DNA from 4 places in the Geodermatophilus sp. SYSU D00742 genome. Region 3 is predicted to be linked to each of the others. Evidence: riboswitches for the same ligand, from Rfam matches in the RefSeq annotation. Region 3 holds a riboswitch; each other region holds the start of a gene.

Region 1 (7,331 bases), on a different contig from region 3:
GGGCGTCGGACTGCGGGTTCGTGGTGGACACCGGTTCCCTAGCGGATCAGGTAGATCGTGGCGAAGAGCCCGACCCACACGACGTCGACGAAGTGCCAGTAGTAGGAGACCACGATCGCCGCGGTCGCCTGTGCCGGCGTGAAGCGGCCCATGGTGGACCGGATGAGCATGTAGACGAAGGCGACCAGGCCCCCGATCACGTGCAGCGCGTGGAAGCCGGTCGTCAGGTAGAAGACTGAGCCGTACGTGGAGCTGGAGATCGACGTGCCGTGGTCGACGACGAGCACGCGGTACTCGTTCGCCTGCCCGAGCACGAACACCAGGCCCATCACGAAGGTGATCGTGAACCAGCGCCGCAGGCCGTAGACGTTGCCGTTCTCCGCCGCGAACACGCCGAGCTGGCAGGTGACCGAGGAGGCCACCAGGATGATCGTGAAGACCAGCGCGTAGGGCAGGTTCAGCTCGGTCGGCTCGGGCGGCCACCCCTCGGTGGCACGGGCCCGCGCGGTGAAGTACATGGCGAAGAGCCCGGCGAAGAACATCAGCTCGCTGGAGAGCCAGATGATCGTGCCGACGCTGACCATGTTCGGACGGGTCAGGGAGTGCACCCGCGAGGTGTCGAAGGTGCCGCTCGCGACGGGAGCCGTTGTCACGAGGCCATCATGGCATCGGCCCCGGTGAGCCGACGACCGCGGGTGGGCGCGCGTGGCGGCAGCGTGACCTCCCCGATACCTCGCGACTGTCGTCCCCGGCGCGGGCGGTCCGGGCACTAGTCTCGGCCGAGTGAGCGACGCGCCGGCCACCGTCCTGGTCTACAGCTCCCGGCCCGAGGTACGTGCTGCCGTGCGGACGGCCGTGGGCCGCCGACCGGCGGCCGACGTCGGCCCCCTGACCTGGATCGAGTGCGCCACGGACCAGGAGGTCATCGAGACGGTGGACGGCGGGTCCGTCGACCTCTGCATCCTCGACGGCGAGGCCCAGCCGGCCGGCGGGCTCGCCCTGAGCCGCCAGATCACCGTCGAGGTCGCCGACCGCCCGGCGCTGTGCGTGCTCATCGCCCGGCAGCCCGACCGCTGGCTGGCGCACTGGTCCCAGGCCGACGCCACCCTGCCGTTCCCCGTGGACCCGCTGACCGCCCCCACCGTCGTCGCCGACGTGCTGCGCGACCGGGTGGGCCGGCCGGCCGCCCGCCGGTGAGCGCCGGCGCGCCCACCTGGCCGGGGCTGCTCACCCGCCTGCTGGCCCGGCAGGACCTCTCCACCGACGATGCCGCCTGGGCGATGCGGGAGGTCATGGCCGGCGAGGCGACGCCGGCCCAGATCGCCGCCTTCGCCGTCGCGCTGCGGGCCAAGGGCGAGTCGGCGGAGGAGGTCGCCGGCCTGTCGGCCACCATGCTCGAGCGCGCCACGCCGGTGCACCTGCCCCTGGACTGCGTCGACATCGTGGGCACCGGTGGGGACCAGGCGCACACGGTCAACATCTCGACGATGGCCGCGGTCGTGACCGCCGCGGCGGGGGTGCCGGTCGCCAAGCACGGCAACCGGGCCGCATCGTCGTCCTCCGGGGCCGCGGACGTCCTCGAGGCGCTCGGTGTGGTGATCGACCTGCCGGCCGAGGCGGTCGCCGCCTGCGTGCAGGAGGCCGGGATCGGCTTCTTCTTCGCGCCGGTCTTCCACCCGGGGTACCGGCACACCGCCGTGCCGCGGCGGGAGATGGGCGTGGGGACGGTCTTCAACTTCCTCGGACCGCTGGCCAACCCGGCGCGCCCGGTCGCAGCCGCCATCGGCTGTGCCGACGTCCGCATGGCGCCGGTCCTGGCCGCCGTGCTGGCCGGACGCGGCACGCGCGGTCTGGTGTTCCGGGGGGACGACGGACTGGACGAACTCACGACCACCACCACCTCGTCGGTGTGGGTGGTCCGCGACGGGGGGGTGGAGGCCGACCGGCTCGACCCCACCGCGCTGGGGATCGAGGTCCCGCCGGAAGGCGCGCTGCGGGGCGGTGACCCGGCCTTCAACGCCGACGTCTTCCGGCGGGTGGTGGCCGGTGAGCGGGGGCCGGTCCGGGACGCGGTGCTCCTCAACGCCGCCGCCGCGCTCGCCGCGTTCGACGACCGGGCCGGGCGGCTGCACGACGTCCTCGCCGGCGGGGTGGAGCGGGCCGCCGCGGCGATCGACGACGGGCGGGCGCAGGCGCAGCTCGACCGGTGGGTCGAGGTCAGCCGGTCGCTGCGCGGCTGAGCAGGCACCCCTCCGCCGCACCGCGCGCGGGCTCCGGACGGGGCCGTTCAGTCGGCGGAGTCGAACCCGATCGCGAACGCCGCCTCGAGGTCGTGCCGGGAGTAGGCGCGGAAGGCGATGTGGGTGTCGGTCTCCAGGACGCCGGGGACCTTGTTGATCCGCCCCGCCACCACGTCGGCGATCTGCTCGAACTCGCGCACGCGGACCACGGCGATGAGGTCGACGGTGCCGGCGACCGAGTAGACCTCGCTGACCCCGTCGAGGTCGGCGACGGCCTCGGCCACCTCGGGGATCGCGTCGGTGGCCGCGTCGATCATGACGATGGCGGTGATCACGCCGGCGATGCTAGCCGGGGTGCCGCGGCCCCGGTGGCCGCACGCGACCCGGGCGAGACGCGGTCGGGCCGCGCGCGGGTGCTGAGGGAGCGGGTGTCGGCGAACGGGTCGCGGCCGGCGCGCCCGGCCTCCACCCGGTCGAGGAAGGCGCTGTAGCTCCCCGTGCCGGGCACCGGGCACGCCAGGGTGCCGGACACCTGCACCAGGCGCGTGCCCGGCTTCTCCATCCAGCGCAGGACCAGCTCCGTCTCGTCGACCGAGGCGGCCAGCTCGTCCTCCGGGCCCAGGGGCGTCTCCGCGGTGGCCAGCAGGCCGGCCAGCGTCTCCCGCACCGACGTCCCCCGGGGTGCGCAGCCGGCGGCCACCAGCCGCCCCCGGCGGACGACGGACAGCTGCCAGCCGCCCTCGCCGTCGGGGCGGGCCAGGACCAGCTCCGGCACCGCGGCCAGCGACTCCAGCCGTTGCCGCCGGCGGACGGCGCGGACGAGGACCGCCACCCGGTCGCGCAGCACCGCGGCGTCCTCGTAGCGCTCCTCGGCGGCCAGCCGGTCCACCCGGGCCAGGAGCGGCGCGAGCAGTGCCTCCGGGTCGGCCGCGACGGCGGCCCGCAGGACCCCCGCGATGCCGGCGTACTCCTCCACCGACTGTGCGCCGGTGCAGGGGGCGCCGCAGCGGCCCATCCCGGCCAGGGCACAGGCGGTACGCAGCACGCGCAGGGACAGCCGGCCGGTGCACTGCCGCAGCGGCAGGGACTCGTGGATGGCGGCGACGGCGGCGTCGGCGGCCCGGCGGTCGGGGAACGGGCCCAGGAACACCCCCGCGCCGGGGCGCACCCGGCGGACCACCGACAGCCGGGGGAACGGCTCCTCGGTCAGCCGCACCCACAGCGCCCGTTCCGGGAACCTCGACCGCCGGTTGTAGCGCGGCTTCTGCTCGGCGATCAGCCGTAGTTCCCGCACGGCGGCCTCGAGGTCGTGCGCGCAGGGGATCGCGTCGACCCGCTGCGCGAGCGCCACCATCTCGGTGATCCGGCTGCGCTGCTCCCCGGCGGTGAAGTAGCTGCGCACCCGGCTGCGCAGGTCGTTCGACGTCCCGACGTAGAGCGGCTCCTCGCGCGGGCCGCGGAAGAGGTAGACGCCCGGGCCGGAGGGGACCGCGTCGGCCAGGTGCCGCTTGCGCAGCCGTTCGGGGTCGACCTGGCGGGTGAGGGCGGTGAGCTCCTCCAGGCTGGTGATCCCGAGCGGGCCGAGCCGCTCGAAGAGCCCGTGCAGCACGTCGACGGTGGCGCGGGCGTCGGCCAGCGCGCGGTGGCAGGGCTCGGTGGTGGTGCGGAAGTAGGGCGCCAGGGTCGCCAGCTTGCAGTTGGGCACCTCGTCGCGGCTGAGCAGCCGGCGGGCGAGGACGGCGGTGTCGACCGAGGCCGCGGCCGGCCACGGGATGCCGTTCTCCGCGCAGGCGGCCTTGAGGAACCCGAGGTCGAACGGGGCGTTGTGCGCGACCAGGACCGCGCCGCGGGCGAACTCCAGGAAGCTCGGCAGCACCGCGCCGATGCGTGGGGCGGTGGCGACCATCGTCGAGGTGATCCCGGTCAGGACGCTGATGTAGGGCGGGATCTCGCAGCCGGGGTCGACCAGGGTCTGGAACTCGCCGAGGACGGCGCCGCCCCGGACCTTGACGGCGCCGATCTCGGTGATGGCGCTGTCCTTGGGTGAACCGCCGGTCGTCTCCAGGTCGACGACGACGAAGGTGACCTCGGCCAGCGGGGTGCCGAGCTCCTCGATGGTCGCCTGCTCGTAGCGGGGGAGCCCCGCGGCGGCCCGGGCGGCTGTCCCGGCCAGCCGGGCAGGGGAAGAGGGCACGGGGCGGACGGTAGGTCGGGGCAGTGACAGTCCCGGGGACGCGCGCCGGTGCCCGCCGGATCGCCCGGGTGACCCCGGATCATGGTCGCGCGGAACTGTCGGAACCCCTCCCTAGCGTGCTGCGCGGACCGACCGGGGCCATGGAGGGCTCCTGCGACGAGGCGTCGGCCAGCAGAGGAGTGGGCCATGTTCATCGACTGCGACACGTGCACCGCCCGGGGCACCGGGTGTGCCGACTGCGTCGTCACCGTCCTGCTGGGCGCCCCGCCGGGGTGGGAGACCGCCGACCCGACGGTGGTCCCGATGACCGGGCGGCGCCAGGACGGCGCAGCCGAGGCCGCCGAGGACGTCGTCGTGCCCCGGCCCGGTGTGGTCGTGGAGTTCGACGAGGTCGAGCGGCGGGCGGTGCGGGCACTGGCCGACGTCGGCCTGGTGCCCCCGCTGCGGCACCAGGCGTCCCCGGGTGGCCGCGCGGCCGGGGCGGCGCGGCACCGCCGGCGCACCGGTTGAGGCAGAGCCGGGCCCCGGCCGGCACGCACCGTCGACCGGTGCGGTGCCCCCGCGTGGCCGCCGGCGTGGCGGGGCGCGGTCGCGTGGGAGATCCCACAGTCCACGCCGGCCCCGTTTGTCACAACATCATCACGGCCCGTACGGTGAGCCGGTCCGACCGGGCGGTCGTCACCCGAGAGAGGTGACCTCGGGCGGACACCGCCGAATCCCCCGACGCGCCCACGCGGCGCCGGAGGGGAACCGGGGACCCACCGCAGTACTGGGGTGAGTTCTCGCGTGCGCCGGTCACCGCCGGAGCACACGCGCCGGCCCGCCGGCGCGCAGAGATAGGGCGATTCTTCCCAGCCCGAACCCGTCAGCTAACTCGGTAGGCGGTTGCTGAGGAAGAACGGAGAGCCGCCGACCGTGGCGACGCCTCGCCCTGCCCTGGGGCATGCACTCGACCAGTTCCACCCCGACCTCCCGGTCGCGTTCCGCCGCCCCCGCCTCGCCCGCCGACTCGGTCGCGGGCTCGTCCTCGGGGCCACCGCCACCCTCGCCCTCACCCTCCTGCCGGGGACGGCCGCCGCCGACCCGCAGCAGGCCGGCACCGCCGCACAGGCCGCCCAGCTGGTCGCCCAGGCCGGTCGCGAGCTCGAGGCCGTGACCGAGCAGGTGAACGAGGCCCGTGAGGTGCTCGCGCAGCAGCAGGTGGCCGCCGACAGCGCCCGCCGGGCCGCCGCGGACGCGCAGGAGCACCTCGGCGCCCTCGACAACCAGATCCGGCAGGTCGCCCGCACCGCCTACACCGGCGACGGGACGACCCAGCTGGAGCTGCTCATGACCAGTGCGTCGGCCGCGGACTTCGTCTCCCAGCTCGCGACCCTCGAGCTGATCGCCGGCCACACCACCGACGTCCTGGCCCAGGTCGCCACGCGGGCGGCGGCCGCCGAGCAGGCCCGGGCGGACGCCGACGTCGCCCAGGCGGCGGCGCAGGCCACCCTGGACGACGTCACCGCCCGGCAGGCCCGGCTGGAGTCCGACATCGCCGACTACCGGGCGCAGTACGACGCGCTCTCGGCTGCGCAGCAGCAGGAGGTCGTGACCGCGCACGCCGGCCGGCCCGTGGCCACGCCGGCGCCGGCCGCCGCCTCCAGCGGTGCCGCCCAGGCCGCCGTCGACACCGCGCTCGCGCAGGTCGGCGACCCCTACGTGTGGGGCGCCGGCGGCCCGAACTCCTTCGACTGCTCGGGGCTCACCCAGTACGCCTACGCCGCGGCGGGCATCAGCCTCCCGCACTCGAGCCGCATCCAGTCGACGCTGGGGACGGCGGTCTCGCGCGCCGACCTGCAGCCGGGCGACCTGATCTTCTACTACAGCCCGGTCAGCCACGTCTCCATGTACATCGGCAACGGCCAGATGGTGCACGCCTCGACGTCCGGCCAGCCGGTCAAGGTGGTCAGCGTCGACTCGATGGGCGGCATCACCGCCATGCGCCGCGTCGCCTAGTCCACGCACACGGCACGGGCCGGGACGTCCTCGGGGGTCCCGGCCCCGTACAGGGTCCCGACGCGGCCGTCCGGGGCCCGGCCGGTCCAGCGGCTCGCCGTGAGCTCGCTGGAGGGCGGGGTCCTCCCGCGGTGGTGGGCAGGGGTCCTCCTAGGATCGGCGGGGTGAGCGCCCGCCGGGCCGCGCTGCTGGTCGCGGGTGTGCTCGGAGCGGCCTTCGTGGTCGTCGTCGCCGTCGGCACGCCGTGGAGCCTGCTGCCCGAACCGCCCGGCGGCGCCACCCCGGTCCGTCCCGGGGCCGGTCTGCCCCCGGGTGTCGCCGAGCGCGCGGAGTCCTTCGCCGCGGCGATCCGCCCGGCGTCCCTGGCCGCCCTGGTGCTCGGGCTGGTGGCGTCCGCGGTGCTGGCGCTCACCCCGCTCGGACGGTGGCTGGTCCGGACCCCGGCCCGCCCGCTGGGCGGCGGGTGGGTCTGGCAGGTGCTGCTGGGCACGGTGGCGCTGACGGTGGCCGGCCGGCTGGTCACGCTGCCGCTCTCGGCCTACGGGGAGGTGGTCCGCCACCGGTACGGGCTGTCGACGCGCAGCTGGCCGCTGTGGCTGCGCGACGTCGCCGTCTCCACGGCCATCGACGCCGCGTTGACCGCCCTCGCCCTCCTCGCCGTGGTGTGGCTGGCCCGGCGCGCCCCGCGGACGTGGTGGGCCTGGACCGCCGGGGCGGCGGCCGCCACGGTGGTGGCAGGCTCCTTCCTCTACCCGGTGGTCATCGAGCCGGCGTTCAACCGCTTCGAGTCGCTGCCGGCCGGACAGCTGCGCACCGACCTGCTGGAGCTGGCCGAGGAGAACGGCACCCCGGTCGAGGACGTGCTGGTCGCCGACGCCTCGCGGCGGACGACGGCGCTC
Region 2 (7,331 bases), on a different contig from region 3:
CCGGTCGGCGCCGGGCCGGGCGGACAGGTGGATGCCGACCGGCAGCCCGCCGGACCACCCCAGCGGGACCGACATCGCCGGGCACCCGGCCACGTTGTGGGCCGGGGTGTAGCCGACGGCCTCCTCGGTGCGCCGGATCAGCGTCTCCCGGCCGGCGTCGGGCGCCAGGTGCCCGATCGACCAGGGGAGCCGGGCCAGCGTCGGGCTGAGGAGGACGTCGTGGTGCTCGAACAGCCGCAGGTACCCGCGGGCCACGTCGGCGAGGGTGCGCTCGAGCGCGGCCGGGGCGTCGGCGGGCAGCGTGGCGGCCCAGTCCAGGAGTTGGAGGGTGAACGGCTCCAGCTCGTCGGGACCGGGGGCCCGGCCGAGCAGCGGTGTGGCCATCCGGGCCACCTGGACCATCGTGAGGGCGGCGGCGGTGAAGAAGCCCCGGCTGAACGCCTCGCCGTCGACGTCCGGCGCCTCGGCGAGGTCCACGCGGTGGCCCAGCGACTCGCACAGGGCCGCGGCCCGGTCCAGCTCCCGGCGCACCGCCGGCTCCGGCGCACGCCCGAGCAGGGTGGGGACGAGGACGCCGACGCGGAGGCGGGCGGGGTCCGGGCCGGGGACGAGGCCCACCGGGTGGAACGGCGCGTCGGGGTCGGTGCGCTCGGTCGCGGCGAGGAAGGCCGCGTTGTCGCGCACCGTGCGGCTCATGCAGTGCTCCACGACCAGGGCCGCCAGCCCCGGGCCGCCGGGCCCGGCAGGGACGCAGCGCCCGTTGGACGGCTTGAAGCCGAACAGGCCGGTCACCGACGCGGGGACGCGCAGCGAGCCGCCGCCGTCGCTGCCGTGCGCCATCGGGACGACCCCCGCGGCGACGAGCGCGGCGGAGCCCCCCGAGGAGCCGCCGGCGGACAGGCCGGGGCCCCACGGGTTCCGGGTGGTCCCGTGCAGCGCCGTCTCGGTGCTGCCGAGCAGGCCGAACTCGGAGCTGGTCGTCGAGCACACGACGGCCAGCCCGGCCGCGCCGATCCGCATGGCGTAGGGGGAGGGGCCCGGCGCCGGGGTGCCGGCCATCAGGCGTGAGCCCATCGTCCACGGCAGTCCCGGCCAGGGCAGCAGTTCCTTGACCGCGAACGGCACACCGGCCAGCGGCCCCGTGGCCGCGGGAGCGGCGGGGGAGGGCTCGGCCAGGTCGGCGACGGCGTTCAGGGCCGGCAGGCGGTCGAGGCGGGAGCGTGCGGCCTCCGCCAGCTCCCCGGCGGTCACCTCGCCCTCGCGGACCAGCCGCGCCATCTCGACGCCGTCCCACTGCGCGTAGTCGTCCAGGTCCGTCACGACGCCAATCGTGAATGACGCATTCGCGGATGACAACACCGTTCTGCGCGGTGGGGTGACGGCGCGGCTCAGGCGGGGAGGGCGCGGTGGTGCCGGCCGGCGAGGTACCACTCCGCCACCAGCAGGTTGGGCACCCAGGACAGGAACGGCACCAGCAGGTACGCGCGGTCGAACGCGACCCCGGCGTCCACCCCGGCCAGGGCGGTCTGGCCGCCGATCAGCACGAGCAGCCACAGCCGCAGGGTGACCGCGGCGTAGGTGAGGGCGAAGGTGCGGACCATCCAGCGCCGGTGGGCGGCCACGTCCCGGCGGCGGACGGCGCGGAACGCCGTGGCGGCGCAGGCCAGCCAGAGGACGGCCAGGAGGCCGAAACCCGCGGTCCCCACCGGGCCGGCGAGGTTGTGCGGCGCCAGGAGCAGCCCGGCGACGCCCGCGACCGCGATCGACGCGACCGTCACCCGGCCGATCGCCCGGTGGACGTGCGGGGCGCGGGTCCGCAGCCGGGTCGCGAACTGCAGCGGCGACAGCAGCAGGGCCAGCCCGCCGGAGACGACGTGCAGGTACAGGGCCCCCTGGACCAGCGAGGACTCGTCGACGTAGTTCCCGGCCACCCCGCGGCCGTCGGCGCCGAGGTCGGCCAGCGGGGTCAGCAGGTAGGGCAGAGGCGTGAACACGGCGATCGCCAGCGCGCTCAGCGCGATCCACCAGTGGGCGCCGCGCGTGCGCCAGGTGGCGGGCCGGGTGGTCGTGGCGGGCGCGGTCAGGGTCATGCCGAGGACTCCCCACTCCCCGTGCCGGTCCCCGTCGCGCCCAGGGTGGCCGGGTCGCCCGCCGCCGACCAGGGCCCTCCGTCGGTGGACCCCCCACTGCCCGGAGCGCACCGGGAACGGTGCCGGCGCGCCGGCGTCCGGGTCGACGTGGATGCCGGCGAGGGCCCAGCTCCTCGGGTGCACCGCCTGCAGGGAGAGCAGTCCAGCGGAGTCGGCGATCGCCGTGGAGGGGTGCCGGGAGCCGGGCACGCGGATCCGGGGGCGGCGCCGGCGTTCCCCGGCCCGGCGGGACGACCGGGAGGGTCAGCGCGCGGCGGCCAGTGCCCGCTCCACCTGGGGCGAGCGGCGCACCGTCACCGGCCGCCCGGCCTGCTCCGCGGCGTCGAGGTGGTCGAGCAGCAGCTGGAGCGCGGGCGCGGACAGGCCGGTCACCGAGCCGGCGTCGATCCCCTCGACCCGCGCCGGCTCGCGGCCGTAGCGCCGCACGAAGGAGTCGACGGCCGCCTCGTCGACCTCGCCGGCCAGGCAGAGCACCCGCCCGCCCGCGGTGTTGAACAGGCGGACGACGCCGCGCGCGGCCGGGCCCTCGGACGGCGGGGGAGTCACCGCACCAGTGTGCCGACGACGACGGCGACGTGGCAGCCGGGACGACAGCGGCCCCCCACCCGGGAACGGGTGGAGGGCCGCTGGGACCCCGCCGGGCAGCCGCTGGTCAGGACACGGGCCCGCGGGCGTGCGGGGTGTCCTCCCGCGTCACGCCCGGTAGTTCACGTGCGGGTGGTCCATGTGGTTGGCCGTCGCGCCCCCGCGGTCGGCCATCGGCTTCCAGGAGCCGGTCGGCGAGGTGAGGATCCGCTGCTGCCAGATGACGTACTCCACGCCGAGCGCGTCCCAGTGCGCCAGGTGGTAGGCGACGATCGCGTCGCCCAGGGCGGCGTCGGTGCCGACCATGTAGTCCAGCGCCAGGCCGGACGGGTGGCCGTGCGGGTCGACCGCGCTGGCGCGGGTCCCGCCGATGGGGATGCCCGCGGCGCCGGGCACGGCGGCGACGACCGCGTCGGCGGCGGCCTGCGCCCGGGGCCGGACCGCCCCGGCGCTGTTGGTGATCTCGGCCGCGGCGATCCCGGGCAGCGGGGTGACCACCGGGGCCGGTGCCACGACCGGCTCCGGCTCGACGGGCGGTGCCGGAGCGACGAGGGAGACGGCGGCCGGGACGACGGCCGGCGCCGCCGCGGCGGTCGCCAGCACCTGCCCCGGGAGGATCAGGCCCGGGTCGTCACCGATGACCGCGGCGTTGCGCTGGTACAGCGCGCGCCAGGACTCGCCGTGCGCGGCGGCGATCCCGGCGATGGTGTCGCCGGGCCGGACGGTGTGCTCGCCCTGCGGAGCGGCGTGGCGGCCGCTGCCGGCGGCGGTGTCCGCGGGGGCGGGGGCCGGGGCGGGCGTCTGTACGACCGTCCGGTCGTGGGTGGCGGCGGCGTTGGCCGGGGAGCTCAGGACGCCGAGGCCGACGACGGTGGCGCCGGCTGCGACGGGGACGCCCGCGAGGGCCTTCTTGGTGCGGACGTAACGGGGCGCGCGGTGCTTTGCCATGGATGTGTGATCTCCGATCACCGCCGGCGAGGTGAGCTGTCGGGTTCGGGCGATCGGTGCCCGGCCGCGGTCCGCGGCTTCACCCCGAGGCGCGTGGTACGCGCCGGGAACGGTGGGTCCCCCACCCCTGCCCTGAGGTCGTGGATGGCAGCCGGTGGGCAGGGTTGGGCGGACCGGTGCCACGTTCGATTAGCTGAACGCAGCCAAAAAGCTACGGGCTGTCATGTCGAGTGTCGTCGTAACGGCGCTCACACCCCGGGGTCCCCGGCCGGGAACCGGCTGGTCGCGCAGCGGGGGCCGGCGCCGGTCGGTGAGCCGCCTCACGGGTGCCCGGCGGGGACTCGCGGGGGCCGGGCGGGGCCCGGAGGACCGGTCGCGGCGTCGTGGGCCGGCGCGCTCAGCCGCCGTAGGGCCGGGTGATGATCTCCAGCAGGTGCCCGTTCGGGTCGGGCCAGTAGACGCCCCGGCCCCCGTCGTGGGTGTTGACCTCACCGGGCCGGCTCCGGAACGGGTCGGCCCAGTGGTCCAGGCCGCGGGCGCGGACCCGGCCGAGGATCTCGTCGAACTCCTCCTCGCCGACCAGGAACGCGTAGTGCCGCGGCGTGACCTCGTCCTCGGTCATGAAGTCCAGCGAGACGCCGTTGGCCAGGGTGACGACGGCGAACGGGCCGTACGGCGTGGGCGGCGGCAGGCCCAGGACGTCGGCCAGGAAGCGCGCCGACTCGTCCCGGTCGTGGGCCGCGACGATGGTGTGGTCCAGCTGGACGGGCATCGGGACTCCTCGCAGGCCGTGCGGGGAGCCAAGCACGCGGCCGTCCCGGCCGGGAGGTGTTCCGGTGCCGCGGACCAGGTGGCGGGCAGTCGCCCCAGCGGCCGGCGGCGGCTCGCGCCCGCCCCGGTGGCCGAGGTCGTAGGGGGAGGACCGTGGACGGGTGGCCGTCACCTCCGGACCGGAGGACAGGCACCGGGTCCGGGTGGGCCGGTCGGACGTCGGGCCGCCCGCACCGCCGCGCTGCCCGGACGGCGGCGCCGGGGTTCCCGCCGACGGTCCGGCTCGTGGCGGCCGGCGTCCTGGCCGACCTCGCGGTCGGGACGCTGTTCGCCTGGAGCCTCGTGGCGCCCTCGGTGGTGGCCGACACCGGCGGGTCGCCGGGCAGCGGCGCGGCGGTGTTCGCGGCCGCGCTCGTGGTCTTCACCGGCACCCTGCTCGGCGTGGGCCGTGGCCTGCGGCGGCTCGGACCGCGGAGGCTCCTCGCCGGCGCCGCCGTGCTCGCCGGTGCGGGGCTCGGACTCACCGCCGTCGCCGAGCGACCGGAGCTGCCGTGGCTCGGCGTCGGCCTGCTGTTCGGCGCGGCCAACGGCCTGGCCTACGGCGTCTCGGTCTCGCTGGCCGCACGGGTGACCGAGCGGCGGCGCGGCACCGCCAGCGGGCTGGTCGTCGGGGCGTACGCGGCCGGGCCGGTGCTGCTCGGTCTGCTGGCCCCGTCCGCGTTGCCGGCCGCCGGGTGGCGGACCGGCCTGGCCGTCCTCGCCGTGGCCACGACCGCGCTGCTCGCGGTCGCCGCGGTGCTCGCGCCGGCGGACCGGCCGGCCCGGTCGGGTGGGGGCCGCAGGGGGAGGCCGGCCGCGCGTGGGGCCCTGGTGGCGCTCTGGGTGCTCTTCGCCGGCGGCGCGGCGCCCGGACTGGTCCTGTTCGCCACCGCCGCGCCGCTGGCCGCCGCGCGCGGCCTCGGTCCCGCTGCCGCCGGAGCGGCGGTCTCCCTCCTCGCCGCGGGCAACCTCGCCGGGCGGCTGGCCGCCGGCTGGTGGTCCGACGTCGTCGGGCGCCTGCCCGCGCTGGCGACCGCCCTGGCCGTCACCGTCGCCGCCGTGGCCGCGCTGGCCGCCTCGGCCGCGCCCGCCGTCGTGCTGCCCGCGTTCGCCGCCGTCGGCCTCGCGTACGGAGCCGTGTCGGCGCTGGTCCCCGCGGCCACGGCGGACCGGGTGGGCGCCGACGCGTTCCCGGCGGTCTACGGCCGGGTGTTCACCGCGTGGGGCTGCGCCGGGCTGCTCGCCCCGCTCCTGGCCGGCGCCGTCGCCGCGGCGGGCAGCCAGCGGCCCGCGGCGCTGCTGGTGCTGGTCCTGCCCGTGGTCCCCGCCGCCCTGGCGGTGCTGGTCCTGGCCCGTCGGCCGGCCGGCAGGCAGGCGTCGGCGGACGGCGACCCCCCGACGCCGTCCGGCGGGCGCGGCTAGGGTCGGGGCCATGGCGACCAGGTCCCCGGGGGACGAGCCCGGAGGCACCATCCACCACCTGGACCTGCCCGGGCGGGCAGCCGCCGAGGAGGAGTCACCGGCCGCGCCGGCGATCCCGTCGTTCGAGTCGTTGCGGGGGCCGCGCCGCCGCACGGCGGTCGACCTGCTCGTGCCGGAGGCGCCGCCGTCGGCGTCCCGGCCCTCGGCTCCGGCACCCGCGGGCGGGCCGCGGCCCGCGGAGTACGCCGACCTCCTCCGTCTCGGCGGGCGCGCGGTGCGCGCGGTGGCGGGGGTGCCGGTGCGGGTGGCCGGGTGGCCGCTGCGGTGCGTGCGCCGGCTGCTGGGCGGCCGGCCCGGCTGACGTCGCCGCCCCCGCGGTCCGGCGGGCCACACCCCGACCGGTCCCCGTGCCGGCGACGCTGCCGCACCGCGCCGGGGCCGGGCCGTCGCACCCCCCGGCGACACTGGGATGGTGAACCGCGTCGTCCTCCTGCGGCGCGGCGAGGCCACCGTCGAGGCGCGGGAGCTCACCGACGACGGGACGACGGCGCGCGCCGCCCGGCTCCCGGCAGCGGACCTGCCCGCCTTCGTCCGGGAGCGGGAACGGACGCCGGTCCGCTGGGTCTGGGACGACACCACCCGCTGGTACCCGGCGCTGCTCGACGCCGGCGTCCGGGTGGAGCGCTGTACGGACCTCCGGCTCACCCACGCCGTCCTGCGCCGGTCGCCCTTCGTCGACCGGTCGCTGCTCGCCGGCGGGGACGCGCAGGCCTGGGACGAGCTGCAGCCGGTCACCGCCGGCGACGCCGCCCTCTTCCCGCTCGAGGACCCCGCCGACGGCCTCGACCCGCTCGCCGAGCACGAGCGCCAGCAGGCCGCCCTGGCCGCGTCGGCGCAGCGGAGCCGGCTGGACCTCCTGCTCGCCGCCGAGTCCTCCGGGGCACTGGCGGCCGCGGAGATGACCGCCGCGGGGCTGCCCTGGCGGGCCGACGTCCACGAGCGCATCCTCACCGGGCTGCTGGGCCCGCGGCCGGCGCCGGGCCTGCGCCCGCCGGTGCTCGAACGGCTGGCGGCGGAGGTCCGGACGGCGCTGCGCGCCCCGGACCTCAACCCCGACTCGCCGGGCGCGCTGCTCCGGGCCCTGCAGACGGCGGGCCTGCCGGTCGACGACACCCGGTCGTGGACGCTGGAGTCGCTCGACCACCCCGTCGTCCCGCCGCTGCTGGAGTACAGGAAGCTCTCGCGGCTGCTGCAGGCCAACGGCTGGAGCTGGCTGGAGACCTGGGTGCGCGACGGCCGGTTCCGGTCCTGGTTCCTGCCCGGCGGCGTGGTGACCGGGCGGTGGGCGTCCCACGGCGGCGGGGCGCTGTCGGTCCCCACGCAGGTGCGCCCGGCCGCGGTCGCCGACGAGGGCTG
Region 3 (7,331 bases):
ACGCGGCGGTGAACAGCGCGCCCGACACCAGCGCCGGCCAGCGCAGCCGGCCGGCCGCGACGACGCCGAACCCCCACAGCAGCGGGACGGTGAGCCCGAACAGCACCGAGTAGTAGCCGACGGCGACGCTGCCGAGCCGGTTGCCGCGGTCGGTGAGGTCGGCCATCACGGCGGCGGCCTGCAGCAGCGGGTACAGCAGGACGGGGGTGGCCACCACCAGCGGCAGGGCGAGCAGCCGGCCCCGCCAGCCGGTCAGCGTGTCCTGGCGGGGGGTGAAGCGCAGCAGGGCCCGCCGCAACCCCTCGCCGTAGAGCGACAGCGGCAGCAGGGCCAGCACGACGTCGAGCACCCCCATGCCCACGCCCGCCCGGGCCAGCGCCCGCAGCGCCTCGGGGGCACCCAGCTCGGCCGGCAACAGGTCGGCGAGGCGGTCGCTGAGCTCGCGGACGGTCCCGGGTGAGGTGAGCAGCGCGGTGAGGCAGAACGCGACCAGCAGCAACGGCACCACGGCGATGCCCGCGTAGAAGGTCAGGCCCGCGGCGATCAGGGCGAGGTCCCGGCCGCGCAGCCGCCGTCCCGCGGCCCGCACCAGGGACGACGTCTCCCGCCTCAGCCGGGCGGCCGTCCAGCGCCGGGTCAGGGCCGGTCCAGCAGGGAACGGGCCGCGGCGTAGCCGCCCAGACCGCTGACCGCCCCGCCGCGCACCGTGCCCCCGGACGAGGCGGCCACCACCCGCGGGTGCGCCGTCGCCACGCCCCAGGTGCCCACCTCCTCCGGCGAGGCGGCCATCGGCCAGGCCAGGTCGCCGTGGAAGATGTGGCCTCCGGGCATCGCCAGGGACGCCTCGACGTCCAGCGGGGAGGCCGCCTGCAGGCACGGTCCGCCGTCGGCGTCCTGGGCCAGGCAGTCCAGCAGCGGCTCGGCCAGGTGCGCGTCGAGCTGGGCGACGACCCGGCGCACCGCCTCCCGGCGGGTGCCCACCGGGTCGGCACGGAACAGCTCCGCCGGCGTGTGCAGGCCGAACAGCGTCAGCGTCTGGTGGCCGGCCGCCCGTTCCGCCGGCCCGAGGACCGACGGGTCGGACAGCGAGTGGCAGTACACCTCGAACGGGATGACGTCGGGCAGCCGGCCGGCGGCGGCCTGGGCGTACGCGGCGTCGAGCTGGCCGGCGGCCTCGTCGACGTGGAAGGTGCCGGCGAAGGCGACCGCGGGGTCGACGCCCGAGCGCAGCCGCGGCAGCCGCGCCAGCACCATGTTGACCTTGAGCTGGGCCCCGTCGGTGGTGGGCCGGGGCGGTGCGCCGGTGAGCCGGTCGAGCACCGCGGGCGCCGCGCCGCAGACCACGTGGCCGGCGTCCACCGCCCGCTGGGCGCCGTCGTCGTCGGTCCAGTGGACGGTGACGCCGTCGGCGCGGGCCTCGAGGGCGTCGACGGTCGCCCGGGTGACCAGCTCGGCGCCGGCCCCGCGCGCGGCGGCCGCCATGGCCCCGGTGAGCGCGCCCATCCCGCCCACCGGCACGCGCCACCGTCCCGTGCCGTTGCCGACCACGTGGTACAGGAAGCAGCGGCCGGCCGGTGAGCCGGCGTCGTGCACGTCGGCGAAGGTGCCGATCAGCCCGTCGGTCAGCGCGACCCCGCGGACGACGTCGGAGGACAGCTCGTCGGCCACGACGTCGGCGAGGGGGCGGTGGAGGAGGTCGTGCCACAGCTCCGGGTCGCGCAGCCGTCGGGCGAGGTCGCCGGGGGCGAGCAGGGGTTCGGTGAGCGTGGGGGCGAGGTCCTGGGCGAGGGTGGACAGGCGTCCGTAGAAGCGCCGCCAGCCGGCCAGCTCGGCGTCGGACCCGGTCAGGGCCCGGAAGGAGGCGGCGGTCGCCGGCCCCTCGTCCCGCTCCACCAGCAGCCCGGCGCCACCGGGGACGGCGGTGTAGGAGGCGACCGCGCGGTCGGCGAGGGTCACCTCCAGGCCGAGGTCGGCGACGACCCGGTCGGGGAGGAGGCTGACCAGGTACGAGTACGCCGACAGCCGGACGTCGACCCCGCGGAAGACCTGCTCGCTGACCGCGGCGCCGCCGACCCGCTCCCGGCGTTCGAGCACCAGCACCGACCAGCCGGCCTGCGCGAGGTAGGCCGCGGCCACCAGCCCGTTGTGCCCGCCCCCGACGACGACGGCGTCGTACCTGCTCCGCTCGCTCACTGGCGGACCGTGGCCGGTGCCGGCACCGGTCAGCTCCCCTCGGCCGGAGCGTCCTCGCTCTCCTCGCAGCCCCGCCCGGGTGCCTGCTCGGCGGTGCCGCAGTCCTGCTCGTTGCGCTCGACGTCGGTGTTGCCGCCGGTCTCGGTGCTGCTGCACCCGGCGAGCACCCCGGCGAGGAGGAGGGCGGCCAGGGGTCGTCTGAGGTCCATGTGTTGCTTCTGCGCGGGGAGGACGGTCGCCAAACCCCACCGGCCCCTCTGGTCCCACCCGTCCCGGCCGTGCCGCGGGTCGAGTCGAGAGTCCACCAAATCACATCCGGGTAATTGTCACGGCGGCGTCACGGCGCTTACGGTGTGTACGTCTGGCGGGGCGCTCCGTCACCAACCTGGGTGACACTCCGCGGACGCCGCCGAGCCGGCGCCCTCCTCCCCGGGGGCGTCCGGGCCGGGGACCCACCGCAGCACTGGGGTGAAGCGCGCACGGCCTCGTGGCCGGGCGTGCCGGGCGCCTTCCCGCCCGAACCCGTCAGCTAACCCGGTAGGCGGCCGTGGAAGAAACGGAGTGCCGCCGCACCATGGCGTCCCCTCGCACCGCCCGTCGCGCCGCCCTCGTCCTGGCCGTCGCCGGGGCCCTCGGCACCGCCCTCGTGCCCTCCTCCGCCGTCGCGGAGGAGCCGGTCACCGCACAGGAGGCCGCCGCCCTCGTGGCCGCGCGCGGCCACGAGCTGGAGGTCGTCACCGAGGAGTTCAACGAGGCCCGGGAGTCCCTGGCCGCGCAGCAGGCCGAGGCCGCGGCCGCAGCCGCGGCGGTGGCCGAGGCGCAGGGCGTCGTGACCGCCGCGCAGGAGCAGGTGCGCGGCATCGCCCGCAGCGCGTTCACCGGCGAGAGCATGGGGTCGCTGCAGGCGCTCATGACCAGCGGCTCGGCCGACGAGTTCGTCAACCGGGTCACCCTGCTGGAGACCGTCGCGGGGCACCAGAACGTGCTGCTGGACCAGGCCGTGGCCGCCGGCGAGGTCGCCGCGCAGGCCCGGGTGGTGGCCGAATCCGCCGCCGCCGAGGCGCAGTCCCAGTACGACGAGGTCGCCGCCCAGCAGGCCCGGCTGCAGGCGCAGATCAACGACTACCAGGCCGACTACGCCCGGCTGTCCGCCGACGAGCGGCGGGCCGCCCTCGACGCCGCCGCGGCCGCCCACGGTGGCGAGACCGCACGGGCCAGCCGCGCCGAGCGGACGGCGCCGGCGGTCCCCGCGGCCGCGCCCGTGGTGGCCGGCAGCGCGGCGATCCAGACCGCGATCGACACCGCCATGGCGCAGCGCGGCAAGCCCTACGTCTGGGCGGCGTCCGGTCCGGGGTCCTACGACTGCTCCGGGCTCGTCCAGTACGCCTTCAAGGCCGCCGGCATCAGCCTGCCGCACTCGAGCCGGATGCAGTCGTCCATGGGGACCCAGGTGTCCCGGGCCGAGGCCCGCCCCGGTGACCTGGTCGCCTTCTACAGCCCGGTCAGCCACATCGGCATCTACCTCGGCAACGGCCAGATGGTGCACGCGCCGACCTCCGGCGACGTCGTCAAGGTCGCGAGCGTCGACGCCATGGGCACCACCCCGCGGTTCAACCGCATCGGCGGCTGAGCGGCGACCCGCTCAGCGCGCCGGTCCTCCGCCGACCTCCTGCAGCAGCCCCCAGACGAACCGCGCCCGGACCCCACCGGGCAGGGTCACCTCCCAGCGGGTGACGACGCCGGGATCGACGCTGCGGGCGCCCGGCAGGCCCACGACGTCGTCCAGCACGTGCTCCCACACGCGCAGCCGCGTGGCCGTCGCCCGCGGCACGGGAGAGCCCGGTGCCCGGACCAGGTGCTCGTTGAGCACGGAGCCGCCGGGGCCGGAGAGCACCTCCCAGTACAGGTGCGGCCACAGCGGCACCGGCCACCGGCGGACCTGGACGTCGAGGTCGCCGAACCGGCGGTCCTCCAGCTCGTCCGGGGGGCCGAGGACGGCGGTGCGCAGCGCCAGACCCCGCGGAGCCCGCGGCGCGTGCTGCAGCGCCTGCCACCGGGTGTGCGCGGCGTGCGCCTCCGCCCGGGTGGCGCCCAGCCGCGGGAGCGCCTCGGCGACGAGGTCGGGCCGCAGGTCGGCCATCCGCCGCAGCAGCACGAGGCAGAACTCCCGCCGCGCCAGTCCCCGCACGGGCGTCGACCCTGCCAGCACCGGGCCGTGCCCGTCCCGGCGGCCCCGCCGCCCGTCACCGGCTGCCTCCCGGCCGGCCACGGGCCCTCCCCGCGGGGCGCGGCGCCCCCGGGTCGGGCATCGGGGAGGATGGGGGGCGATGAACCCCCGTGCTGTCGCCCTCGCCTTCCGCGCCGTCGCCCTCGCCGAGGCCTGTTCGTGGGTGGGCCTCCTGTTCGGCATGTTCGTGAAGTGGGTCCTCGGGTCCTCCGAGCGCGGCGTGCAGATCTTCGGTCCGATCCACGGCGGGATCTTCGTCCTCTACGTGCTCGTCGCCCTGGTGGCGGCCCGCGTGCTGCGGTGGGACGCGCGCACCACGCTGCTCGCCCTCGCCGCGTCGGTCCCGCCGCTGGTCACCCTGTGGTTCGACCGCTGGGCCACCCGCACCGAGCGGCTGCCGCTGCCCGAGCCCGTCCCCACCACCTGACGGCAGCCGTCCCCACCGCGCCGGGGGCGTCCCGGCGTCTAGGTTCGCGCTCATGCCCGAGCCCGTCCTGCCGTCCACCGCCCGCACCCTCCTCGCCCGCGTCGCGCGGGTGCAGCGGGAGGGCCGGGCGCCCAGCCTGGTCGCGGGCGTCGTCCGGGACGACGGGCTGGTCTGGTCGGCCGGCCGCGGCGACGTCACCGAGCCGCACACCGACGTCCAGTACCGGCTGGGGTCGATCAGCAAGACGGTGACCGCCGTCGCGGTGCTGCGGCTGCGCGACGAGGGCCGGCTGCACCTCGACGACCCGCTGGAGCTGCACGTGCCGGGGACGCCGGTGGGCGAGCGCACGGTCGGCCAGCTGCTGTCGCACCTCGGCGGGGCCGCCGCGGAGAGCCCGGGCGGCTGGTGGGAGCGCACTCCCGGCGGGTCCTTGGAGGAACTGGGCCTGGCCGACGAGCACGCCGTCCTCGGGGCCGCGCGCCGGTTCCACTACTCCAACCTCGGCTTCGGTCTGCTCGGCGAGCTGGTGGCCCGGCTGCGGGGGCGCCCGTGGGACGACGTCGTCCGCGACGAGGTGCTCGCCCCGCTGGGCATGACCCGCACCACGCCGCGCCCGGTGGCCCCGGCCGCCGAGGGGCACGCGGTGCACCCGTGGGCCGACGTCGTCCTGCCCGAGCCCGAGCACCACGCCGGCGTGATGGCCGCCGCGGGCCAGCTGTGGGCGACGCTGGCCGACCTCGCCGGCCTCGCCGTCTTCCTGCTCGGCGACACCGGCGACGTGCTGGACCCGGCCACCCTGGAGGAGATGACCGTGCCGGCGGGTGTGGACTCCTCGGCGTCGGGCTGGTCGGCCTACGGGCTGGGGCTGCAGGTCGTGCGGGTGGAGGGGCACACCCTCGTGGGGCACGGCGGGTCGATGCCCGGCTTCCTCGCCGGCGTCTTCGTCGACCGCGAGGAGCGGACCGGCGCGGTGTCGCTGGCCAACGCCACCAGCGGTCCGGAGCCGGTGGTGTTCGGCCTGCTGGCCGACCTGCGCGCCGCCGAGCCCAGGATCGTCGAGCCCTGGCAGCCCTCGCCGTCCCCCGTGCCGCTGGAGGACCTCGGCGTCTGGTTCTGGGGCCCGGCGCCGCACCAGCTCCGGGCGCTGCCCGGCGGGCTGCTGCACCTCGGGCCGATGCCCGGGCGCGCCGGGCGCGCCAGCCGGTTCGCCCGGCGGGACGACGGCACGTGGGTCGGCCTGGACGGGTACTACGCCGGTGAGCCGCTGACGATCGCCGCCGACCACCTGGACCTGGGCACCTTCGTGTTCACCCGGACCCCGTACGACCCCGCGGGGCCGGTGCCCGGTGGGGTGGACGAGGACGGCTGGCGGCACTGACGAGCCGCGGTGTGACCGGCGTCGCTCCTCGGCTGTGACGGCCGCCACGGCCGGGCTCGACCGTCCGCGCAGGTGATCCAGGCGTGTATCGGTCCGGTGAACGCGGATTCAGGTCTTGACCTTGCGCGAATGCGCGGAATAGGTTCCCCGGCCAACCCGTCTTCGCGGAAAAGGGAAGGCCTGTGACCGTAGACAGCAGCACCACCTCGATGTCGCCGGGCGTCCGGCAGTTCACCTCCGTCCCCCATGCCTCGGTGGTCGGCGGTGTCGAGGTGACGGCCGATGACGCCACCTGGGTGGAGACGCTCGACCCGGCCACCGGGCGGGTCGTCACGCGGGTCGCCGAGGCGTCGGCCGACGTGGTGGACGCCGCGGTGCGCTCCGCGCACGACGCCTTCGCCGGGCCCTGGGGATCGATGACACCCGGCGCCCGGGAACGGTGCCTGCACCGCCTGGCCGACCTGGTCGACGCCCACGCCCAGGAGCTCGCCGAGTACGACGCGCTGGAGAGCGGCAAGCCGGTCAGCTACGTCCGCGCCATCGACCTGGAGCTGGCGATCGAGCAGTTCCGCTACTACGCCGGGTGGCCGACCAAGCTGCAGGGGGCGACGGTGCCCGTCGAGTCGTCGTCGGCGCACGTCTACACCCGGCGCGAGCCGCTCGGCGTCGTCGCGGCGATCACCCCCTGGAACTTCCCCCTGTGCCAGGCGGCGATCAAGCTGGCCCCGGCCCTGGCCGCCGGCAACACCGCCGTTCTCAAGCCGTCGGAGCTGACCTCGCTGTCCTCCCTGCGCCTCGCCGAGCTCGCGGTCGAGGCCGGCCTGCCGGAGGGGACCCTCAACGTGGTCACCGGCACCGGGACCGCCACGGGCGCCGCCCTGGTCGCGCACCCGCTGGTGGAGAAGATCTCGTTCACCGGCTCGGAGGCCGTCGGCCGGCGCCTGGCCCGCGACGCCGGGGACGCCCTCAAGCACATCTCGCTCGAGCTCGGCGGCAAGAACCCCCACGTGGTCTTCGCCGACGCCGACATCGAGAAGGCCACGGCGGCCGCCGCGACGACCGCCTTCTTCTACACGGGCCAGGTCTGCTTCGCCGGGTCCCGGCTG
Region 4 (7,331 bases), on a different contig from region 3:
GGTCCTCCCTCACGTCACCTGCAACGCGCCGTCACCAACGTGTGTGGGCAGTACACCTAGGCGCGGCGGCCCACTCGACAAGTCCCTGTTGCGCAGAGCGCACGCCCGCATCGTCGCAGAACCGGCTCCACCGCCGCTCGGGCTCGGGCGTCGGGATCGACGTCCCGCTCCTTCCCTCTCTCGGCCACTCCAGCCGCCACCGGCGAACCCGGTGGGGACATCGCGCACGCCGGGGCGCCCGCGCGGGTGGCGGCGGAGTCGGCCCGATAGGCGCCAAGCCGCTCGTCGCCGCCGATCTCGATGCTGCCGCCGGGCACGCGCGCGGGGTCCAGCAGGACGGCGGCGGTGACCGCGCCGATGCCGGCGACGGCGATCGTCTGCAGCGGCACCCCGGCCGGCAGTGGCATCGGGACGACGACCCCACCGTTCTCCGTCGACACCATCCACGGCAGGTTCTCCATGAGACCGGCCGCACGATCGTCACGCGCAGGCCGAGGGACGTGATGTGCTGCTCGACGCGGCGCTTGCTCCCGGAGTGCGGGATGCCGGTGGACCGCGCTGACGACCGAGGTGGACACCAGGTGCTCGACGCGGGCGTCGGCGGCCGCGTCGGCCCGCGCGGTCCCCTGGGCTACCTCCGCCTCCGGGCTACCCGGACCGGGCCGGGGTGGTCATGGGGACACCCGGTGCGAGGCGGAACGCCGTCCGCAGGCTGTCGGGGTCCTGAAGGTGGGCGCGGACGAGTTCGGCGCCGCGGTGGGCGAGGTCGCGAGACCGCGCACCAGGGCACGGACCCCGGCGCGGCGTTCGGCGGCGTGCGGGCGACGGCGCTGCGCCGCCGTCCGGTGGCCTCGACGACGGGTCCGGGCGCGCTCTGCCCCTCGCTGGGGTCCGGTCCCCCTAGGGTGCCCGACCATGGCGGAGCGGCAGCTGCGGACGGTTCTGGAGGGCGGCGGGTTCTTCGAGGGCCCGCGCTGGCACGAGGGCACCTGGTGGGTGTCGGACTTCTACCGGCACTCGGTCAGCCGGGTGGCGCCGGACGGCACGGAGACGGTCGTCGTCGAGGTGGAGCAGCAGCCGTCGGGGCTGGGCTGGCTGCCCGACGGCTCGCTGGTGGTCGTGTCGATGAAGGACCGGCGCGTGCTCCGGTACGCCGACGGGGCACTGAGCACCCACGCCGACCTGGCCGAGCACTGCGGCGGGCACCTCAACGACATGGTCGTGGACGCGCGGGGCCACGTGTTCGTCGGCGACTTCGGCTTCGACCTGATGGGCGGCGGCGCCGCGGCGCCGGCGTCGCTCAAGCGGGTCGACCCGGACGGCACGGTGTCCGTCGCGGCCGGGGGGCTGCAGTTCCCGAACGGCGCGGTCATCACCCCGGACGGCGGCACGCTGGTCGTCGGGGAGACGCTGGGCAACCGGTACACCGCGTTCGACCTGGGCGCCGACGGGTCGCTGACCAACCGGCGCGTGTGGGCCTCCCTCGGCCCGGAGGTCACCGGGACGACGGTCGACGAGGTGCTCGGCCAGCTGGTGGTCGCCCCCGACGGGTGCGCGCTGGACGCCGAGGGGCGGATCTGGGCGGCGGACGCGGTGGGCGGCCGGGTGGCGCGCGTGGCCGAGGGTGGGGAGATCGTCGACGAGGTCGCCGTGCCGTCCGGGCTCGGGGTGTACGCGTGCATGCTCGGCGGCGACGACGGCCGAACGCTGCTGATGTGCTGCGCGCCGGACTTCTACGAGCACAACCGCGCGCCGGTGCGCGAGGCGGTGCTGCTGGCGACCGAGGTCGACGTCCCCCACGCCGGCCGGCCGTAGGTCAGCTCCCGGTGGCGCCGGGCGGCGGCTCGGCCGGACGCGGCTGCCCGTCGCTGCCGGGGACGCTCGGGTCGGCGGTGCCCATCGTGCCGCCCTTCGCGGCCCGCGGCTCCTCCTGCTCCGACGGCGGGCCGACCAGGTCGTGTTCCTCGCGCTCGCCGGGGTTGCCGCCGGTGGCCTCGTTCGCGCCCCCGTAGGGGCGGCCGGTCATGTTGCCCTCGGTCATCGGTGGACCTCCTCGTCCTGGGGCCGGAGGGGTACCCGGGACCGGCGGCCCTCACGCGGGGCCGTGGGAGGTGGTGACCAGGACGGCGGTGGCGCGACCGGTCGTCGACGATCGGCCCGCGGGAGGTGGCCGGCCGGGACGGCGGTGCGCGGCACGGTCGGACCATGCCGCAGCGGCCCCTGCCCGGGGGTCCGGGAGGGGCCGCTGGGAGGCGGGAGGTCAGTGCACGGGACCCCGGCCGTAGCCCTTGCCGCCGCCACGCTTCTTGTTCTGGTCGCCCATCTTGGCGATGAACTCCTTGATCTTGGCCTGGTTCTGCGGCTTGCTGGCCTCCTGGATGACCTTCGCCGCGAGCCCCGACGCCACCAGCTTCCGGATCATTCCGGCCATGTGGGTCTCCCTCCCTGGGTTGGTTGTGTCTTGTCGTGCCCGCCCAACGGCCCGGCCAACCCCCGAGGTTCCCGCAGCTCCTAGTGTTCGCGGAGCAACTCAGAGTCATAACACTCCGCGAGTGAGCGATCTGTCCGTCACCGCGCTGACCAGCGCACTCTCGGAGGAGGCGGGACCTTCGTCCCTGGTGTCCGTGGTGGTCATGACGGCGTGTCGCGCGCGTGTCGCGACGTCCGCCGGCGCGGCAGCGGGCGGCGCGGGAGTCGCCTAGCGTCCTCCGCGGTCCTGACGGGCCCCTCGTCGCCGCACCTGGTGACACCCGTCGGACCCCGCCGAACCGGGGCGTGGCCACTGGCCGCGCCCGGACCGGGGACCCACCGCAGCACTGGGGTGAAGCACGGCCGTGCGCCGTGCCGGGCGACCTCCCCGCCCGAACCCGTCAGCTAACCCGGTAGGCGGACGGAAGGAACAGGAGAACCGTCGTCGATGACGACTGCCCGCACGTCCTCTGCCCGTCGCACGTTCCGTGGGATCGCGGTCGCCGCGATCGCCGGCGCCGGGATCGCCCTCACTCCCGCGACCGCCTCGGCCGCGCCCGCCCCGACCACCGCGCCGGTGGCTGCCGCGAACCCCGTCGCCCAGGCCGCGGTCGACACCGCGCTGGCCCAGGTGGGCGACGCCTACCGGTACGGCGCCACCGGTCCGGACGCCTTCGACTGCTCGGGGCTGACGACGTTCGCCTACCGCGCCGCCGGCGTGGAGCTGCCGCGCACCTCGCGGGCGCAGGCCGGAGCCGGTGTGCCGGTCTCCCGCGACGCCCTGCAGCCGGGTGACCTGGTCTTCTTCTACAGCCCCGTCTCGCACGTCGGGATGTACATCGGCAACGGGCAGATGGTGCACGCCTCGACCGCCGGCCAGCCGGTGAAGGTCGTGAACATGGACTACATGCCGAGCTACAACACCGCTCGCCGCATCGCCTGACCCTCCGCCGCCGGTGTCACTGCTGATCGCGGCAGGGCACCGGCGGCTGGTCGGCCGGCTGCAGCGAGAAGACCGACCCGGCGTGCCGCGGCCAGGAGCGCAGGAACAGCAGGCCGAGCCGGGTGTCGAGGAACGCCTCGGCGCCGTCGGCCTCGACCAGCGCCGCCAGCCGGCCGGTGTCGTGGTTGCGGTGGCGCTGCAGCTCCCCGCCGGCCGCGATGGTGACGACGTCGTCCACGGCGCCCATGACGACCACCGGCTGCCAGTGCCCGCCGAGGCCGCCGTGCGCGAGCTGGACGTGCGCCGGGTGCGGGGCGTGGCCGCGGGCGTGCCGGCGGCAGGGGTTCGGGACCCCGACGCGGCTCGGGCCCGGATGTGCCTCGAGGTGGTCGGACACTGGCTCCCCCCTGGTTCGTGCTCCACCGGGCGGCCGGCGGGCCGTCAGCGAAGCACGGGAACGGCCCGGCGGCGGGGCCTGCCACACACCCGGGACGCCGAGGTCGCCCGAGTGGGTGGGCGCACCCCCGGATCCGCGCGGCCGGGTCACGGACAGCGACGGCTCAGGAGGGCGGGACGACCCACTCCCCCGCGCGCAGCACCCCGCGCACGGTCCGGTCCCGGTCGAGCAGGACGACGTCGGCCCGCCGCCCGGCCGTGATCGCGCCGACGTCGGTCAGGCCCAGCGCCGCCGCGGGGGTCGTCGCGGTGACCCGCGCGGCGTCCTCCACCGACAGCCCGAGCTCGGTCACGGCGCGGCGGAACAGCTGCGCGGACGTCGCCGTCCCCCCGGCGAGCGCGCCGCCGTCGGCCAGCCGGGCCACCCTCCCGGCGACGCCCACCGCGAGTCCGCCGAGGTCGTAGCTCCCGTCGCGCATGCCGGCCGCGGCCATCGCGTCGGTGACCAGCGCCACGCGGCCGGCGCCGGCCGTGGTGAGCACGTGCCGCTCCCACGCGGGGTGCAGGTGCACGCCGTCGGCGATGAGCTCCACGGTCACCCGCGGGTCGTCGAGCAACGCCAGCACCGGCCCGGGCTCGCGGCCGGCCGGTGCGGGCATCGCGTTGAGCAGGTGCGTGGCCGTGCGGGCGCCGGAGCCCACCGCGGCGCGGACGACGTCGTACGGGGCCTCGGTGTGCCCGACGGCGGGGACCACCCCGGCACCGACGAGCGCGGCGATCGCCTCCAGCGCGCCGGGGAGCTCCGGCGCGAGCGTCACCGTGCGCACGGTCCCGGGTGCGAGCACCCGGTCCAGCTCCTCCGGCGTCGGGGCACGGAGCGCGGCCGGGTCGTGCGCGCCGCGCCGCGTGGGGGCCAGCCACGGCCCCTCGAGGTGCACGCCGGCCAGCTCGCCGTCCCGGACCAGGCCGGTCAGGTCGGCCAGCGCCCGCTCCAGCGCGGCCGGCCGCAGCGACACCAGCGAGGCCACCACCGTCGTCGTCCCGGCCGCGCGGTGCGTGGCGAGGGCGCGGCGCGCGGCGGACGGGCCGCCGTCGTAGGAGGCGCCGCCCCCGCCGTGCTGGTGGACGTCGACGAAGCCCGGGACCAGGGTGCGGCCGGTGCAGTCGACGACGTGGTCGGCGGCCGGGGCGGCGCCGGTGCCGACGGCGGCCAGCCGCGACCCGGCCACGTGCACCCAGCCGCCGGCGAGGACGCCGTCGGGCGTGACGACGTCCCCACCGAGGAGCAGCCGGCCTCCGCTGTGTCCCATGCGGGCATCGTGGTGGCTCGACGCCCCGGGGGCTGCCTCGGGCGTCCGTCCGTCCGGGCCGGGTCGGGTCCGCGCCGCCGCTGCCGGGTACGGGGGTCGCCATGGCAGTACGTGGGGACGTGCCGATCCTGCTGCTCGACGTCGACGGCGTGCTCAACGCCGCCTGCGTGGACCTGCCGGAGGGCTGGGAGCGCGGGACGTTCGAGGGGTTCGTGCTGTCCTGGGACCCGGCGGCCACCGCTCGGCTGCGGGAGCTGCACGAGTCCGGCCGCGTGGAGATCCAGTGGCTGACCACGTGGGCCGCGAACGCCGACCGGCTGCTGGCCGGGCCGATGGGGCTGCCGCGCGGGCTGAGGGTGCACGCCCGGGAGGGTGCCGCGCCGACCGGCTCCCTCGGGCCGCTGGGTGGCCGGTCGGGTTGGTGGAAGCTCGACCGCGCCCGTGCGGTCGCCGAGGCCGAACCGGACCGTCGCATCGTCTGGATCGACGACGACCTGGCCCACCAGGCCGCCGACACCGCGCAGTGGCTCGCCGACCACCCGAACGTGCTCGTGGTCGCCCCGGAGCTGGCCGTCGGGCTCACGCACGCGCAGCTCGACGAGATCGAGGCGTGGCTGTGCGGCCCGGCTACGGGACCCGCACGAACTCCCGGCCGGTCCAGTGCCAGCGCACCGTGATGGGGATCGACGGGCCGTCGGCCCGGTTGTCCTCCGGCGCGTAGGCCCGCATCCCGGCGACGATGTCGCCGTTGCGGACCGAGAGCGCGGTCGGGTCGTGGAGCGGCGCCAGGATCGTCGACTCCCGCAGCGTGCGCGGGCTGGGCAGGAGCCCGAGCCGGCGCCCGTCGGCGGCGAAGACGTGGACCTCCTCGACGATCCCGTTGGACGGCTGCGGGGAGCACTGCAGCAGCACGACGGTGTCCGGCTCGCCGTCCCCGTCGACGTCACCGCTGGCCATGGCCTCGAACCAGACGTCGTAGTACTCGTAGTACGGGCTCCGGCCGGCGTCGGCGGGCACGCGGGCGGCCCCGCCGTCGAGGTCCGCCCGGAAGCCACCCGGGACGATCCCGTCGCAGGTCACGCTGTACGTGGCCTCGTGCCAGTCGCGCGCCGCGTCCGGGGAGGGACCGGCGGCGACCCCGCTGCCGCCGGCGGCGGCGCACCCGGCCAGCAGGCACGCCGCCAGGCCGGACGGTGCTCTGCGCAGCCGTCCCGGCGCGCTCCGGGATCCGGACATCGGCGATCACCTCGGCCGCGGAGGGCGGGGAGCTCCCTCCGGACACGGAGGGTCCCACGATGCGGCCGTCGTCGGTGGCTCTCGACGAGCGGCGCCCGTCCGGGACGCCGTCCACGCGGGCACGCCGCCGCGGTGGCGGGTGCCCAGCCGCCGTCCGGGTCTACCGCCCCGCGAGCCGACGCGCCGCCGCCTCGACCGCGTCCACGATCTCCCCGTAGGCGCCGCAGCGGCAGATGTTGCCGGCCAGGTGCTCCCGGATCTCCTCGCGGGTCGGCTCGGGGTTGCGGTCCAGGAGCTCCTTCGCCGTCATGATCATCCCGGGGGTGCAGAAGCCACACTGGAAGGCGAAGTGCTCGACGAAGGCCTCCTGCAGCGGGTGCAGGGCGCCGTCCTCGAGGCCCTCCACCGTCTCCACGGTGGCGCCGTCGCTCAGAACCGCCAGGCGCACGCAGGAGGCGACCGCGCGCCCGTCGACCAGCACGGTGCAGGTGCCGCAGACGCCCTGGCCGCAGCTCTCCCGGGCGCCGTGCAGGGCCAGCCGTTCGCGGAGGACCTCGAGCAGCGTCTCGCCGGGGTCCACCCGGAACGCCTGGCCGGTGCCGTTGACGGTCAGGGACAGCGACTGCTCGGCGCTGGTCATGCGGAACCTCCAGTGGCGTGGATCGCGTCGAGAACCCGCTCGGCCGTGAGCGGCAGCGCGGTGACGTCGGCACCGGTCGCCGCGAAGACGGCGTTGGCGATGGCCGGGGACACCGCGAACGTGCCGGTCTCCCCCACGCCCTTGGCCCCGTAGGGCCCGTCCCGCTGCGGTACCTCGACGATGACCGCCTCGATGGGCGGGACGTCGAGGATGCCCGGCACCTTGTAGAACCCGAGGCCCGGCGAGGTCGGCTGCCCCTCCTCGTACCGGAGCTCCTCGGACATGGTCATGCCGAACTGCATGACCGCAGCGCCGGTGAGCTGGGTGCGGACGAGCT

The links. A riboswitch is a leader RNA that binds a small molecule or an ion and turns the genes downstream of it on or off. The one in region 3 is predicted to bind cyclic di-AMP.
Region 1: it holds a riboswitch for cyclic di-AMP, as region 3 does, so the genes downstream of both, ACI78V_RS15520 (NlpC/P60 family protein) here and ACI78V_RS04245 (C40 family peptidase) in region 3, are expected to answer to the same signal.
Region 2: it holds a riboswitch for cyclic di-AMP, as region 3 does, so the genes downstream of both, ACI78V_RS14430 (LysM peptidoglycan-binding domain-containing protein) here and ACI78V_RS04245 (C40 family peptidase) in region 3, are expected to answer to the same signal.
Region 4: it holds a riboswitch for cyclic di-AMP, as region 3 does, so the genes downstream of both, ACI78V_RS14555 (C40 family peptidase) here and ACI78V_RS04245 (C40 family peptidase) in region 3, are expected to answer to the same signal.

What each region holds. Positions count from the first base shown of each region.
Region 1 is NZ_JBJGYJ010000022.1:54,684-62,014, reverse strand. Features, by position in the region: gene qcrC (cytochrome bc1 complex diheme cytochrome c subunit) at 1-31, opposite strand, end outside; gene ctaE (aa3-type cytochrome oxidase subunit III) at 39-653, opposite strand; gene ACI78V_RS15545 (hypothetical protein) at 784-1,197, shown strand; gene trpD (anthranilate phosphoribosyltransferase) at 1,194-2,240, shown strand; gene ACI78V_RS15535 (Lrp/AsnC family transcriptional regulator) at 2,288-2,575, opposite strand; gene ACI78V_RS15530 (DEDD exonuclease domain-containing protein) at 2,572-4,434, opposite strand; gene ACI78V_RS15525 (hypothetical protein) at 4,621-4,944, shown strand; cyclic di-AMP (ydaO/yuaA leader) riboswitch at 5,134-5,333, shown strand; gene ACI78V_RS15520 (NlpC/P60 family protein) at 5,350-6,432, shown strand; gene ACI78V_RS15515 (M48 family metallopeptidase) at 6,597-7,331, shown strand, end outside.
Region 2 is NZ_JBJGYJ010000019.1:62,398-69,728, reverse strand. Features, by position in the region: gene ACI78V_RS14445 (amidase) at 1-1,320, opposite strand, end outside; gene ACI78V_RS14440 (DUF2306 domain-containing protein) at 1,389-2,339, opposite strand; gene ACI78V_RS14435 (hypothetical protein) at 2,394-2,696, opposite strand; gene ACI78V_RS14430 (LysM peptidoglycan-binding domain-containing protein) at 2,844-3,683, opposite strand; cyclic di-AMP (ydaO/yuaA leader) riboswitch at 3,690-3,834, opposite strand; gene ACI78V_RS14425 (VOC family protein) at 4,081-4,455, opposite strand; gene ACI78V_RS14420 (MFS transporter) at 4,740-5,915, shown strand; gene ACI78V_RS14415 (hypothetical protein) at 5,926-6,276, shown strand; gene ACI78V_RS14410 (bifunctional 3'-5' exonuclease/DNA polymerase) at 6,388-7,331, shown strand, end outside.
Region 3 is NZ_JBJGYJ010000004.1:93,788-101,118, forward strand. Features, by position in the region: partial or broken gene ACI78V_RS04230 (YhjD/YihY/BrkB family envelope integrity protein) at 1-589, opposite strand, end outside; gene ACI78V_RS04235 (phytoene desaturase family protein) at 637-2,193, opposite strand; gene ACI78V_RS04240 (hypothetical protein) at 2,223-2,402, opposite strand; cyclic di-AMP (ydaO/yuaA leader) riboswitch at 2,637-2,732, shown strand; gene ACI78V_RS04245 (C40 family peptidase) at 2,768-3,823, shown strand; gene ACI78V_RS04250 (hypothetical protein) at 3,836-4,381, opposite strand; gene ACI78V_RS04255 (DUF3817 domain-containing protein) at 4,521-4,847, shown strand; gene ACI78V_RS04260 (serine hydrolase domain-containing protein) at 4,900-6,225, shown strand; gene ACI78V_RS04265 (aldehyde dehydrogenase family protein) at 6,408-7,331, shown strand, end outside.
Region 4 is NZ_JBJGYJ010000020.1:73-7,403, forward strand. Features, by position in the region: gene ACI78V_RS14535 (hypothetical protein) at 57-443, opposite strand; gene ACI78V_RS14540 (SMP-30/gluconolactonase/LRE family protein) at 916-1,815, shown strand; gene ACI78V_RS14545 (hypothetical protein) at 1,817-2,041, opposite strand; gene ACI78V_RS14550 (hypothetical protein) at 2,261-2,431, opposite strand; cyclic di-AMP (ydaO/yuaA leader) riboswitch at 2,752-2,902, shown strand; gene ACI78V_RS14555 (C40 family peptidase) at 2,918-3,412, shown strand; gene ACI78V_RS14560 (hypothetical protein) at 3,429-3,809, opposite strand; gene ACI78V_RS14565 (N-acetylglucosamine-6-phosphate deacetylase) at 3,973-5,118, opposite strand; gene ACI78V_RS14570 (HAD domain-containing protein) at 5,220-5,795, shown strand; gene ACI78V_RS14575 (hypothetical protein) at 5,746-6,354, opposite strand; gene ACI78V_RS14580 ((2Fe-2S)-binding protein) at 6,515-6,994, opposite strand; gene ACI78V_RS14585 (xanthine dehydrogenase family protein molybdopterin-binding subunit) at 6,991-7,331, opposite strand, start outside.